2 regions of the Pseudomonas sp. SDO55104_S430 genome follow, and region 2 is predicted to be linked to the other one. Evidence: predicted binding sites of a transcription regulator. Region 2 holds the regulator's gene; the other holds the start of a gene.

Region 1 (5,234 bases), on a different contig from region 2:
ACAATCGGGTCTTCGGTGATGGTCACGGTTAGGCTGCCGTGAGTCACGGCGGCCGGCGAAACCTTGACGTTCTGGCCGATCACGATGGTACCGGTACGGGAGTTGATGATGACTTTAGCCACCGCCTGACCCGGATCGATTTCGAGGTTTTCCAGCATCGACAGATAGTCGACGCGCTGGCTCGGATCCAGAGGCGCGGTGACGCGAACCGAGCCGCCATCGATGGCCTGGGCCACGCCTGGACCGAGCATGTCGTTGATCTTGTCGACGATGCGCTTGGCCGTGGTGAAGTCGGAACGGTTGAGGTTCAGTGTCAGGCTATTGCCCTGGTTGAAGCCGCTCGGTACTGCGCGTTCCACCGATGCACCGCCAGGGATGCGACCGGCCGACGGCACGTTGACGGTGATCTTCGAACCGTCGCGACCTTCGGCGTCGAAGCCACCGACCACCAGGTTGCCCTGGGCCACGGCGTAGACGTTGCCGTCGATACCCTTGAGCGGTGTCAGCAGCAGCGTACCGCCGCGCAGGCTCTTGGAGTTACCTATGGAGGAAACGGTGATATCCACCTGCTGACCCGGCTTGGCGAACGCCGGCAGATCGGCACTGATCGATACCGCCGCCACGTTTTTCAACTGCACGTTGCCCGATCCCGGCGGCACCTTGATTCCGAACTGCGAGAGCATGTTGTTGAAGGTCTGCAGGGTGAACGGCGTCTGGGTCGTCTGGTCACCGGTACCGTTAAGCCCGACCACCAGGCCGTAACCGATCAACTGGTTGGAACGTACGCCGGAAATGCTGGCGATGTCCTTCAGGCGTTCGGCTTGGGCATTGAAAGCTGCCGACAACAGAACGGCGGCCATCATGAGACTTCTGAAATTCAACATGCTCAACTGGAAAGCCACCTAGAAAGGGAACAACGGGCTGAGGAAGAAACGGTCGAACCAGCCTGGCTGACTCGCATCGGCAAACGAACCGGTACCCGAATAGGTGATGCGCGCGTCGGCCACACGGGTCGACGACACGGTGTTGTCGGTGGCGATGTCATCGGCACGAACCAGACCGGCGATGCGCACCAGCTCGTCACCGGTGTTGAGGGTCATCCACTTCTCGCCGCGTACCGCGATGATGCCGTTGGGCAACACATCGGCCACGGTCACGGTGATCGAGCCGGTCAGGGTGTTGCCTTGCGCAGCCTTGCTGTCACCCTTGGTCGCGCGATCGCCTTCATAGCCCGCTTCCAGACTAAGGTCGCCACTGCCAAACGGGTTGTTGGTGCTTGGGGTAGAGCCGAACAGCGAGCTCAGGCCGATGTTGGCCTTGCTGTTCTTGCCAATCTGCGAGTTGGCGTTTTTGCTGGCCTGGGTCTTCTCGTTCAGGGTGATGGTGATGATGTCACCGACCCGGAACGCCTTGCGGTCGCTGTAGAGATTCTGTTCGAACCCGGCCTGATAGATCGAGCCGTTGTTCGCGGCAGCCGGCAGCGGCGTGCGCGGCAGCACCGGGGCGTAGTAAGGATCATTGGGCTTGGGCGTCGGAGCGACGCAACCTGCAAGCGCGGTGATCCCACTCAATGCCATAACAGAGACGAAGCGTTTCATGACCCTTACCTCACGGTGTAGCAGGCGGCCGGGGGACCGCCTTGTAGACTGATTACAGATTCTGCGTAACGAACGAGAGCATCTGGTCGGCGGTGGAGATCACCTTGGAGTTCATTTCGTAGGCGCGCTGAGTGGTGATCATGTTGACCATCTCTTCAACGGTGCTGACGTTGGAGGTTTCCAGGGTGTTCTGCAGCGTGGTACCGAAACCGGCCAGGCCAGGAGTACCCACTTCCGGCGCGCCACTGGCGCCGGTTTCCAGGAACAGGTTGCCGCCCACGGCCTGAAGGCCGGCCGGGTTGATGAAGTCGGCGGTCTGCAGGTTGCCGATCACCTGGGAAGCCGGGTTGCCGGCCGTGGTGATGGACACGGTGCCGTCCTTGCCGACGGTGAACGTCTGGGCATCGTTCGGAATGACGATGGCCGGCTGCAAGGCGAAACCGCTGGCGTTGACGATCTGGCCGTTGGAATCCAGGTGGAAGGTACCGTCACGGGTGTAGGCCGTGGTGCCGTCCGGTTGCAGGATCTGGAAGAAACCGCGACCGTCGATGGCCATGTCCAGCGGCTGTTCGGTGGTTTGCAGGCTACCGGCGTTGAAGTTTTTCTGGGTGCCGACGATGCGCACACCGGTACCCACTTGCAGACCCGACGGCAGTTCGCTGTCCTGGGTCGACTGGGCGCCTGGCTGACGCTTGATCTGGTAGAGCAGGTCCTGGAACTCGGCGCGATCACGCTTGAAACCCGTGGTCGACACGTTGGCCAGGTTGTTGGAAATCGTGGTCAGGTTGGTGTCCTGGGCGGACAGACCGGTTTTGGCAACCCATAGAGCCGGAAGCATTCAATTCTCCTCGTTCGCCTGTTTTACGGCGCGACGTTCTGATAATTAGCTGATCTGCAAGACCCGAGCCATGGCTTGGTCGTCTTCTTTGGCGGTGTTCATCATCTTGACGTGAAGCTCGAACTGCTTGGACAGGGCCAGCACCGAAGTCATCTCGTCCACGGCATTGACGTTGCTCGATTCGAGGAATCCCGACACCAGTTTGACGTTGGCATCGGCTTGCGCCGGCTGGCCGTCCTTGGTGTGGATCGAACCGTCCAGGCCCTTGGTCATGTTCTTGAAGTCCGGATTGACCAGCTTGATGCGGTCGACTTCGGCCATGACCCGTGGGTCCTCGCCCATCGAGCGGATACTGATGGTGCCGTCTTCGCCTACTTCGATCTGCTGCTGGGGCGGCACGGCGATCGGGCCGCCGTTGCCGATCACCGGCATGCCGTTGCCGGCACGCAATACGCCTAATGCATCGACCACCAGACTGCCAGTGCGCACATAGCTTTCACCACCGTCCGGGTTCTGCACCGCCAGCCAGCCGTTACCTTGCACGGCAACATCGAGATCACGACCGGTTTCCACCAGGGAGCCCGGAGTGAAGTCGGTAGCCGGGCGCTCGGACATGGCAAACGCACGCGCCGGAAAGCTGTCGCCGAACACCGGCATCGAGCGCGCCTGCTCCAGGTCTTTCTGGAAACCGTTGGTGGAGATGTTCGCCAGGTTGTTGGCATGAGCCCTTTGCGCCAGTGCATTCTGGCTGGCGCCGGTCATTGCCACATAAAGGTACTTGTCCACAATCTATCCTCTGCCTGCCGGACGTTTGCCGCCCACTGCTGTACTGATCAGCCATAAGCAATTTGCAGACCAACTTGGTTTTAGTCGCGTAAGGTGCGGGAAACAAAGGGGTTGGGAGAGTTTGTGGGGATTTTCAGGAAAGGCTGAAGTCGAAAAACCGGCGGTGTCATGCCGGTAAGAGGCAAAACATGGAACGACTCACTCCCTGTGGCGAGGGGGCTTGCCCCCGTTGGGCTGCGCAGCAGTCCCATCTTTTGGGGCTGCTTCGCAACCCAACGGGGCGGTGCGACGTTTCGACAAGCCCCCTCGCCACAGTGCAATCAGGCGTTGTCTTTGCCGACGTCGTACTCACGCAACTTGTTGGCAATGGTGGTATGGGAAACCCCAAGGCGCTTGCCCAGTTGCCGACTGCTCGGATGCTCGGAATACAGGCTTTCCAGCACTGCTTTTTCGAATCGGCCGACGATCTCGTCCAGGTTGCCCTCCAGCGAAAAATCCCCCAAGGGCTGGCGCACACCGTAGTCCGGCAGTCGAATGTGCTCGGCCTTGACGGTGCCGCCGTCGCACAGGGAAACCGCCTGGAACAGCACGTTTTCCAACTGCCGAACATTGCCCGGCCAATGATAATGACTGAGCCGATCCATCGCCGCCGGCGCCAGTTTCGGCAGCGGGCAGCCAATCTGCCGACTGGCCTGATCGAGAAAGTGCTCCACCAGCGGCGGCAAACCGTCGAGGCATTCGCGTAGCGGCGGAATGTGCAGCGACAGCACGTTCAGGCGGTGATACAGGTCCTGGCGAAACTCGCCGCGGGCGCACAACTCGGATAGGTCGACCTGGGTCGCACAGATCACCCGCACATCGAGATACACCTCTTCATCGCTGCCGACCCGACGGAAGCATCCGTCCTGCAGAAAGCGCAGCAGCTTCACCTGCAAGCGCGGGCTCATCTCGCCGACCCCGTCAAGAAACAGTGTCCCGCCCGCCGTCAGCTCCAGCAGCCCGAGCTTGCCCTCGGCCCGCGCCCCTTCGAAGGCTCCAGGGCCATAGCCAAAAAGCTCGGTCTCGGCCATGGACTCCGGCAACCCGGCACAGTTGAGCGCCATCAGCGGTGATTGCCCCCGCGGACTGGCCAGATGACAGGCCCGCGCCAGCAACTCCTTGCCGGTCCCGGTTTCGCCTTCTATTAATAGCGGTGCATCCAGTGGCGCCATGCGCCGGGCTTCACGCACCACCGCGGCCATCACCCTGGAGCTCTGGAAGATGCTGTCGAACCCGCGCAGTTCCTGCTTGCGCACGTTATAGATGCGCTCCCCTACCCGGTCGGCGCGATGCAGCGTCAACACCGCACCGGCCATGGCCTCGCTGTCGTCGTGCTCCGATTGCAACGGCGCGATGTCGGCCAGGAATACATCGCCCTTGACCTTGACCCGCATCCCGTTGATCCGCGATTTGTTGGCGCGCACCAGTTCCGGCAGGTCGAAATCTTCGGCATAACGCGACAGCGGAATGCCCGGCACTTCATCGACCCGCACCCCGAGCAACTGCGCCGCCGCGCGGTTAGCGGCAACGATGGAGCCGCCCATGTCGATCGACAGTACCGGGAATTCGAGAGCGCCGAGCAAGGCATTGAGTTCCATGTGCCGACGCTCACTGGGCATCAGCCCGACGCGCTTGACGCCAAACACCCCGGCAATCGCTTCGAATTTCGGACGCAGGGCCTGGAACTGGATATTGATCAGGTTCGGACAGTGCAGGTAAATCGCATTGCCGTGCTCACCGCCCACCTCGCCGCGAGCGACGTTGATGCCGTACTCCACCAACAGGTTGAGGATGTCGCGCAGGATGCCGATGCGGTTCTGACAGTGGACTTTGATACGCATGAAAGAGCCCGAACAGTGATGAAAGAGGCCCGTTCACCGAAGATTTTCTGCAAGGGCACTCAGATAGTCGTCAAGATTATGTGACACCCGAAGCACTTTTCCTACCCGCCAATCGCGACACCTGCGCGACAA
Region 2 (6,375 bases):
GCAACTGGGCGGTCTGGACAGTTTCAAGGAGGCCTTCACCAAGGCGGCGCTGACCCGCTTCGGCAGTGGTTGGGCCTGGCTGAGCGTCACACCGCAGAAGACTCTGATAGTGGAAAGCAGCGGTAACCAGGACAGCCCGTTGATGAATGGCAACACACCGATTCTCGGTCTGGATGTCTGGGAACACGCTTACTACCTGCGATATCAGAATCGCCGTCCGGAATACATCAGCGCGTTTTACAACGTGATCAACTGGCCCGAAGTCGCTGCGCGCTATCAGGCTGCTTTGAATTAAGTCCACCCGCACACAATCCAAGGCTGAATATGGGCACTGAAACACTGGCGATCGGAAGTGGACGAATGTTTCGTTACGCGTTTGGATCGCTGTTAGTGCTGGCGGGCATGAGCTTGCTGGTGGCGCACGGGCTGGAGTGGCTGAATCTGGAGCCGAGGTTGTCGAGGGCACTGCAGGGCGGTGCTATCTGCGCCCTCGGCACCGCGCTCGGGGCGTTGCCGGTACTGGTGATTCGGCGCATGCCCCAAGCGCTCAGCGATACGTTGTTGGGATTTGGCGCCGGCGTGATGCTGGCGGCGACCGCGTTCTCGTTGATCGTGCCCGGCATTGCCGCGGCGGAAAAACTCGGCATGACGCCGTGGGGCGCCAGTGGCCTGATCTGTTTCGGCATCATGCTCGGCGCGTTCGGTCTGTTCCTGGTCGATCGCAAGGTGTCCGGCGCATCCCCGGAAGAGCTCATCGGTACCCTTGAGCGTCCGGTCATTCCGCCACGGATCTGGCTGTTCGTGTTCGCGATCATTGCCCATAACATTCCCGAAGGCATGGCGGTGGGCGTGTCCGCCGGTGGCGGCATGCCGGACGCCGACAGCCTGGCCATGGGCATTGCCCTGCAGGATGTGCCGGAGGGGCTGGTGATTGCTTTGGTATTGGCCGGGGCGGGGATGTCGCGGTTCAAGGCGTTCCTGATCGGTGCGGCGTCAGGTCTGGTCGAACCGGTGTTCGCGCTGTTGTGCGCGTGGTTGGTGAGCCTGGCTGAATTGCTGTTGCCGTTGGGTCTGGCATTGGCGGCGGGGGCGATGTTGCTGGTGGTGACTCACGAAGTCATCCCGGAGTCGCGTCGCAATGGTCACGACAAGCTGGCCAGCCTTGGGTTGTTGATCGGCTTTTGCCTGATGATGGTGATGGATACGGCGTTGGGCTGACTGCACCCTGTAGCAGCCGGACGCAGGCTGCGCCAGCTGCTACAGGGGCTGCGGTGTTATTCGCCTTCGTCGAAATAGTTGTTTATCAAGGCAACCAGCGCATCCATCGCTTCCTGATCCTGCGCACCTTCCGTACTCAGGTGGATCATGGTGCCCTTGCCGGCGGCAAGCATCATCATGGCCATGATGCTTTTGCCGTCCACGGTGGATTCCGGCGTGCGGCCGACCCGGATGGTGCAATCCTTGAATTGGCCGGCGACCCCGACGAATTTTGCAGATGCCCGGGCATGCAGACCCAGTTTGTTGATGATTTCGATTTCCCGAGCAGGCATCGCGATGTGAATCCTTTAGCTGAGGTCGCGGTGGCGGACCTGGACGTTCTTCAAAGATTGCTGCAGGGTCTTGGCCAGCCGTTCGGTCAGATAGACAGAACGGTGATGCCCGCCAGTGCAACCGATGGCAATGGTGACATAGGCGCGATTACTGGCAGCAAAGCGGGGCAACCATTTGAGCAAATAAGTGGATATGTCCTGAAACATCTCTTCAACATCCGGCTGTGCCGCCAGGTACTCGGCAACCGGTAAATCGAGACCGGACTGCGCGCGCAACTCCGGCTTCCAGTAAGGATTGGGCAGGCAGCGCACATCGAACACCAGATCGGCGTCCACCGGCATGCCGCGCTTGAAGCCGAAAGACTCCACCAGGAACGCAGTGCCGGGCTCCGGCTGGTTCAGCAGGCGTAGCTTGATCGAATCGCGCAGCTGATAGAGGTTCAGGTTGGTGGTATCGAGTTTCAGATCTGCCAGGTCGGCAATCGGGTCCAGCAGGATCTTTTCGTCGGTGATCGCTTCAGCGAGCGAGCGGTTGGCATTGCTCAGCGGGTGGCGGCGACGAGTTTCAGAAAAGCGCTTGAGCAGGGTCTCGTCGTCGGCATCCAGGTACAGGACATCGCACTGGATATGCCGGCTGCGGACTTCTTCCAACAACTCCGGGAACCGTGACAAATGGCTAGGCAGGTTGCGGGCGTCGATGGACACCGCCACCAGCGGTTGTAGCAGTTCGGTATGGATCAGCGCGCGTTCGGCCAGTTCAGGCAGCAATCCGGCGGGCAGGTTGTCGATGCAGTAGTAGCCGTTGTCCTCGAGTACATCGAGGGCGGTACTTTTACCTGAGCCGGAGCGGCCGCTGACGATGATCAAGCGCATGGTTACGGCCTGTTTTGCTCGTCCAGGACAACCTGATACAAGGCTTCATTGCTCGGGGCGCTGCGCAGTTTTTCGCGCACATCCTTGCGGTCGAGCATGCTGGCGATCTGGCGCAACAGCTCCAGATGGGCGTCGGTGGCGGCTTCCGGGACCAGCAGGACAAACAGCAGGTCGACCGGGGCGCCATCGATCGCATCGAAATCGATAGGGGCATCCAGGTGCATCAGCGCGCTGATGGGCGAGGTGCAACCCTTGAGGCGGCAATGAGGAATGGCGATGCCGTTGCCAAAACCCGTAGAGCCGAGTTTTTCACGGGCAATCAATGCCTCGAAGACAACTTGCATCTCCAGATCCGGAAAACTGCGGTGGATAAGGTTGGCAATTTGTTCGAGGGCTTTCTTTTTACTGCCTCCCGGCACGTTCACCAGGGAACGGCCGGGGGTCAGGATATTTTCAAGTCGGATCATGGGTAGGGAGTGTTAACGACCGGTAGCGCCCTGGAGGAGGCTCTGGGTCTTTTCCTTATGCTTTTTGAGTTGTTTGTCCAGCTTGTCGGTCAGTGCGTCGATCGCTGCGTACATGTCGGTATGTTCCGCGTTGGCGACCACTTCACTGCCGGGAATATGCAGGGTGGCTTCGATTTTCTGCTTCAGTTTTTCGACCGTCATCGTGACCTGCACGTTGGTGATCTTGTCGAAATGTCGCTCCAATCGATCGAGTTTTTCGCCGATGTAGGTGCGAAGAGGTTCGGTCACTTCCAGTTGGTGTCCACTGATGTTGACTTGCATACAGCTTCTCCTTCGTTGCCAGTGCATAAAGCGGCAGGCACAAATTACCTGCCACTGGAACGCTGTGGCGTGGCCCTACATCAACCGCTTGCGTTCGCTCGAAGGCGCGATCCCGAGGGATTCGCGGTACTTGGCGACGGTGCGGCGAGCCACCTGAATGCCTTGTGCCTCCAGTAAACCAGCGATCTTGCTGTCACTCAACGGCTTTTTCTGATTTTCAGCGGCAACCAGTTTTTTGATGATCGCGCGGATCGCCGTGGACGAGCATTCTCCGCCTTCAGAGGTGCTGACGTGGCTGGAGAAAAAGTATTTCAGCTCGTAGATGCCCCGAGGGGTATGCATGAATTTCTGGGTGGTCACCCGGGAAATCGTCGACTCGTGCATGCCCACCGCTTCGGCGATGTCGTGCAGGACCAGCGGCTTCATGGCCTCGTCGCCGTACTCCAGGAAGCCGCGCTGATGCTCGACGATCTGGGTGGCCACTTTCATCAGGGTTTCGTTGCGGCTCTGCAGGCTCTTGATGAACCAGCGGGCTTCCTGCAACTGATTGCGCATGAAGGTGTTATCGGCGCTGGTGTCGGCGCGGCGCACGAAACCGGCGTACTGGGCGTTGACCCGCAGCCGAGGCACCGACTCCTGGTTGAGTTCCACCAGCCAGCGCTCGTTGTCCTTGCGCACGATCACGTCGGGCACCACGTATTCGGCTTCGGTGGACTCGATCTGCGAGCCCGGACGCGGGTTGAGGCTCTGGACCAGTTCGATCACCTGGCGCAGCTCGTCTTCCTTGAGCTTCATGCGGCGCATCAGCTGGCTGTAATCGCGGCTGCCGAGCAGGTCGATGAAGTCGGTGACCAGGCGCTTGGCTTCGGTCAGCCAAGGGGTCTTGGCGGGCAGCTGGCGCAATTGCAGCAGCAGACACTCGCCCAGGTTGCGGGCGCCGATGCCGGCGGGTTCGAATTGCTGGATGCGGTGCAGGACGGCTTCGATCTCGTCCAGCTCGATGTCGAGTTCCGGATCGAAGGCTTCGTGGATTTCTTCGAGGGTTTCGTCGAGGTAGCCCTGATTGTTGATGCAATCGATCAGGGTCACGGCGATCAGGCGGTCGGTGTCGGACATCGGCGCCAGGTTCAATTGCCACAGCAGATGGCTTTGCAGGCTTTCACCGGCCGACGTGCGGGTGGTGAAGTCCCATTCGTCGTCATCGTTGCTGGGCAGGCTGCTGGCGCTGGTCTGGTAGACATCTTCCCAGGCGGTGTCGACGGGCAGTTCGTTGGGAATGCGTTCGTTCCAGTCACCTTCCTCGAGGTTGTCGACGGTTGGTGCGCTTTCCTGGTAGGAGGGTTCCTGGATTTCCGTGTTTGGCTTCTGTTCGACGTTGTCGGCCATCGGATCGGAGTTGTCGAAGTCGTCGCCTTCTTCCTGGCGTTCGAGCATCGGATTGGACTCCAGGGCCTCCTGGATTTCCTGTTGCAGGTCCAGGGTCGACAATTGGAGCAGGCGGATGGCCTGTTGCAGCTGCGGTGTCATCGTCAGCTGCTGGCCCATTCTCAAGACTAGCGATGGTTTCATGGCAGGGGCTTAACACCTTATTCCGGCGCACATGCGCCATCCACTACAGGGCGCCGAAGCGCCAAACATAAGCAAATTATATGCCTGATATTGCAGTGTTTGCCTAGAGCGCTGTAACAATAAAAAAGTGTTGATTTTTTATCGAGACAAGCGCTCGGTCGACCAGCCTCGCACCAAGGTGCTTATAGGCGGAACTCGTGGCCCAGATACACTTCCTTGACCAGGTCATTGGCCAGGATCGTCTCGGAGTCGCCTTCTGCAATCAACTGCCCATCATTGACGATATAGGCGGTTTCGCAGATGTCCAGCGTCTCGCGGACGTTGTGGTCGGTGATCAGCACGCCAATGCCCTTGGCCTTGAGGTGGTGAATGATCTGTTTGATGTCGCCGACCGAGATCGGGTCCACGCCGGCGAAGGGTTCGTCGAGCAGGATGAACTTGGGGTTGGTGGCCAGCGCACGGGCGATTTCCACGCGGCGACGTTCACCACCGGACAGGCTCATGCCCAGGTTGTCGCGAATGTGGCTGATGTGGAATTCCTGCAGCAGGCTTTCCAGTTCGCGACGACGGCCTGCCTTGTCGAGCTCCTTGCGGGTCTCCAGGATCGCCATGATGTTGTCGGCTACCGAGAGCTTGCGGAAGATCGATGCTTCCTGCGGCAGGTAGCCGATACCGGCTTTGGCGCGACCGTGCATCGGCTGGTGGCTGACGTCCAGGTCGTCGATCAGCACGCGGCCCTGATCGGCTCGTACCAGGCCGACGATCATGTAGAAGCAGGTGGTCTTGCCGGCGCCGTTAGGGCCGAGCAGGCCGACGATCTGACCGCTGTCGATGGACAGGCTGACGTCACGCACGACCTGGCGGCTCTTGTAGCTCTTGGCCAGATGCTGAGCTTTCAGAGTTGCCATTTACGGGGCCTTTTGCTCGTCGGTTTTCTTTTTCGGCTGGATCACCATGTCGATGCGTGGACGCGATTCGGTGACGTTGCTGCCGGTAGCGCGACCGGCGCTGGCCAGCTTCTTGACTGTGTCGTAGACGATTTTCTCGCCCTGGGTGGTGTTGTTGTCCTTGTCGATCACTTTGGCGCGATCGATCAGTACCACGCGGTTCTGCTGAGCGTGGTACTGGATGGTTACACCCCAGCCCTGCACCGGCTTGGGATCGCCCGCGGTCTGCAGTTGTTCGAAGTAAGCCAGGTTGCCCACCGAGGTCACCACGTCGATGTCGCCGTTGGGCGCGCGGGTCATGGTCACTTTATTGCCGGTAACCTTCATCGAACCCTGGGTGATGATCACATCGCCGGTGTAGGTGGCAATGCCGTTCTTGTCGTCCAGCTGGGCATCGTCGGCCTGGATACGGATTGGCTGCTGCTGATCGTTCGGCAGAGCCCAGGCGCTCACGCTTCCCAGTGCTGCGCTCAGACCGAGCAAAATAGGGAGAGTTTTAACGAGCCTCATACTGTCCTCTTACGTTCGATAGCAGGTGAATCCTGCTTTCCTTCAAATACGCTTTCATTCCTACACCGGTCGATACGCCGCCAGCGCCGTCGATTCTAACGGGTTGCTGGGTCTGCGCATATTGCTCCTGAGGGAACA

What was found. Region 2 encodes sigma-54, which starts transcription at its own class of promoters, with help from an activator protein. Its sites were predicted from a motif close to ANTGGCATNNANNTTGCTNT; they were not measured.
Region 1: a site for sigma-54 is predicted at 3,277-3,296, ahead of ACW9JE_RS05030 (flagellar basal body rod protein FlgF). Genes of this name have one in related genera too.

Annotation. Positions count from the first base shown of each region.
Region 1 covers NZ_JBSVXG010000015.1:30,916-36,149, forward strand. The annotation lists gene ACW9JE_RS05015 (flagellar basal body P-ring protein FlgI) at 1-884, opposite strand, end outside; gene flgH (flagellar basal body L-ring protein FlgH) at 903-1,598, opposite strand; gene flgG (flagellar basal-body rod protein FlgG) at 1,651-2,436, opposite strand; gene ACW9JE_RS05030 (flagellar basal body rod protein FlgF) at 2,482-3,222, opposite strand; gene ACW9JE_RS05035 (sigma-54-dependent transcriptional regulator) at 3,543-5,102, opposite strand.
Region 2 covers NZ_JBSVXG010000032.1:19,651-26,025, forward strand. The annotation lists gene ACW9JE_RS08725 (superoxide dismutase) at 1-295, shown strand, start outside; gene ACW9JE_RS08730 (ZIP family metal transporter) at 325-1,218, shown strand; gene ACW9JE_RS08735 (HPr family phosphocarrier protein) at 1,275-1,550, opposite strand; gene rapZ (RNase adapter RapZ) at 1,566-2,423, opposite strand; gene ptsN (PTS IIA-like nitrogen regulatory protein PtsN) at 2,426-2,890, opposite strand; gene hpf (ribosome hibernation-promoting factor, HPF/YfiA family) at 2,903-3,211, opposite strand; gene ACW9JE_RS08755 (RNA polymerase factor sigma-54) at 3,287-4,780, opposite strand; gene lptB (LPS export ABC transporter ATP-binding protein) at 4,963-5,688, opposite strand; gene lptA (lipopolysaccharide transport periplasmic protein LptA) at 5,689-6,237, opposite strand; gene lptC (LPS export ABC transporter periplasmic protein LptC) at 6,224-6,375, opposite strand, start outside.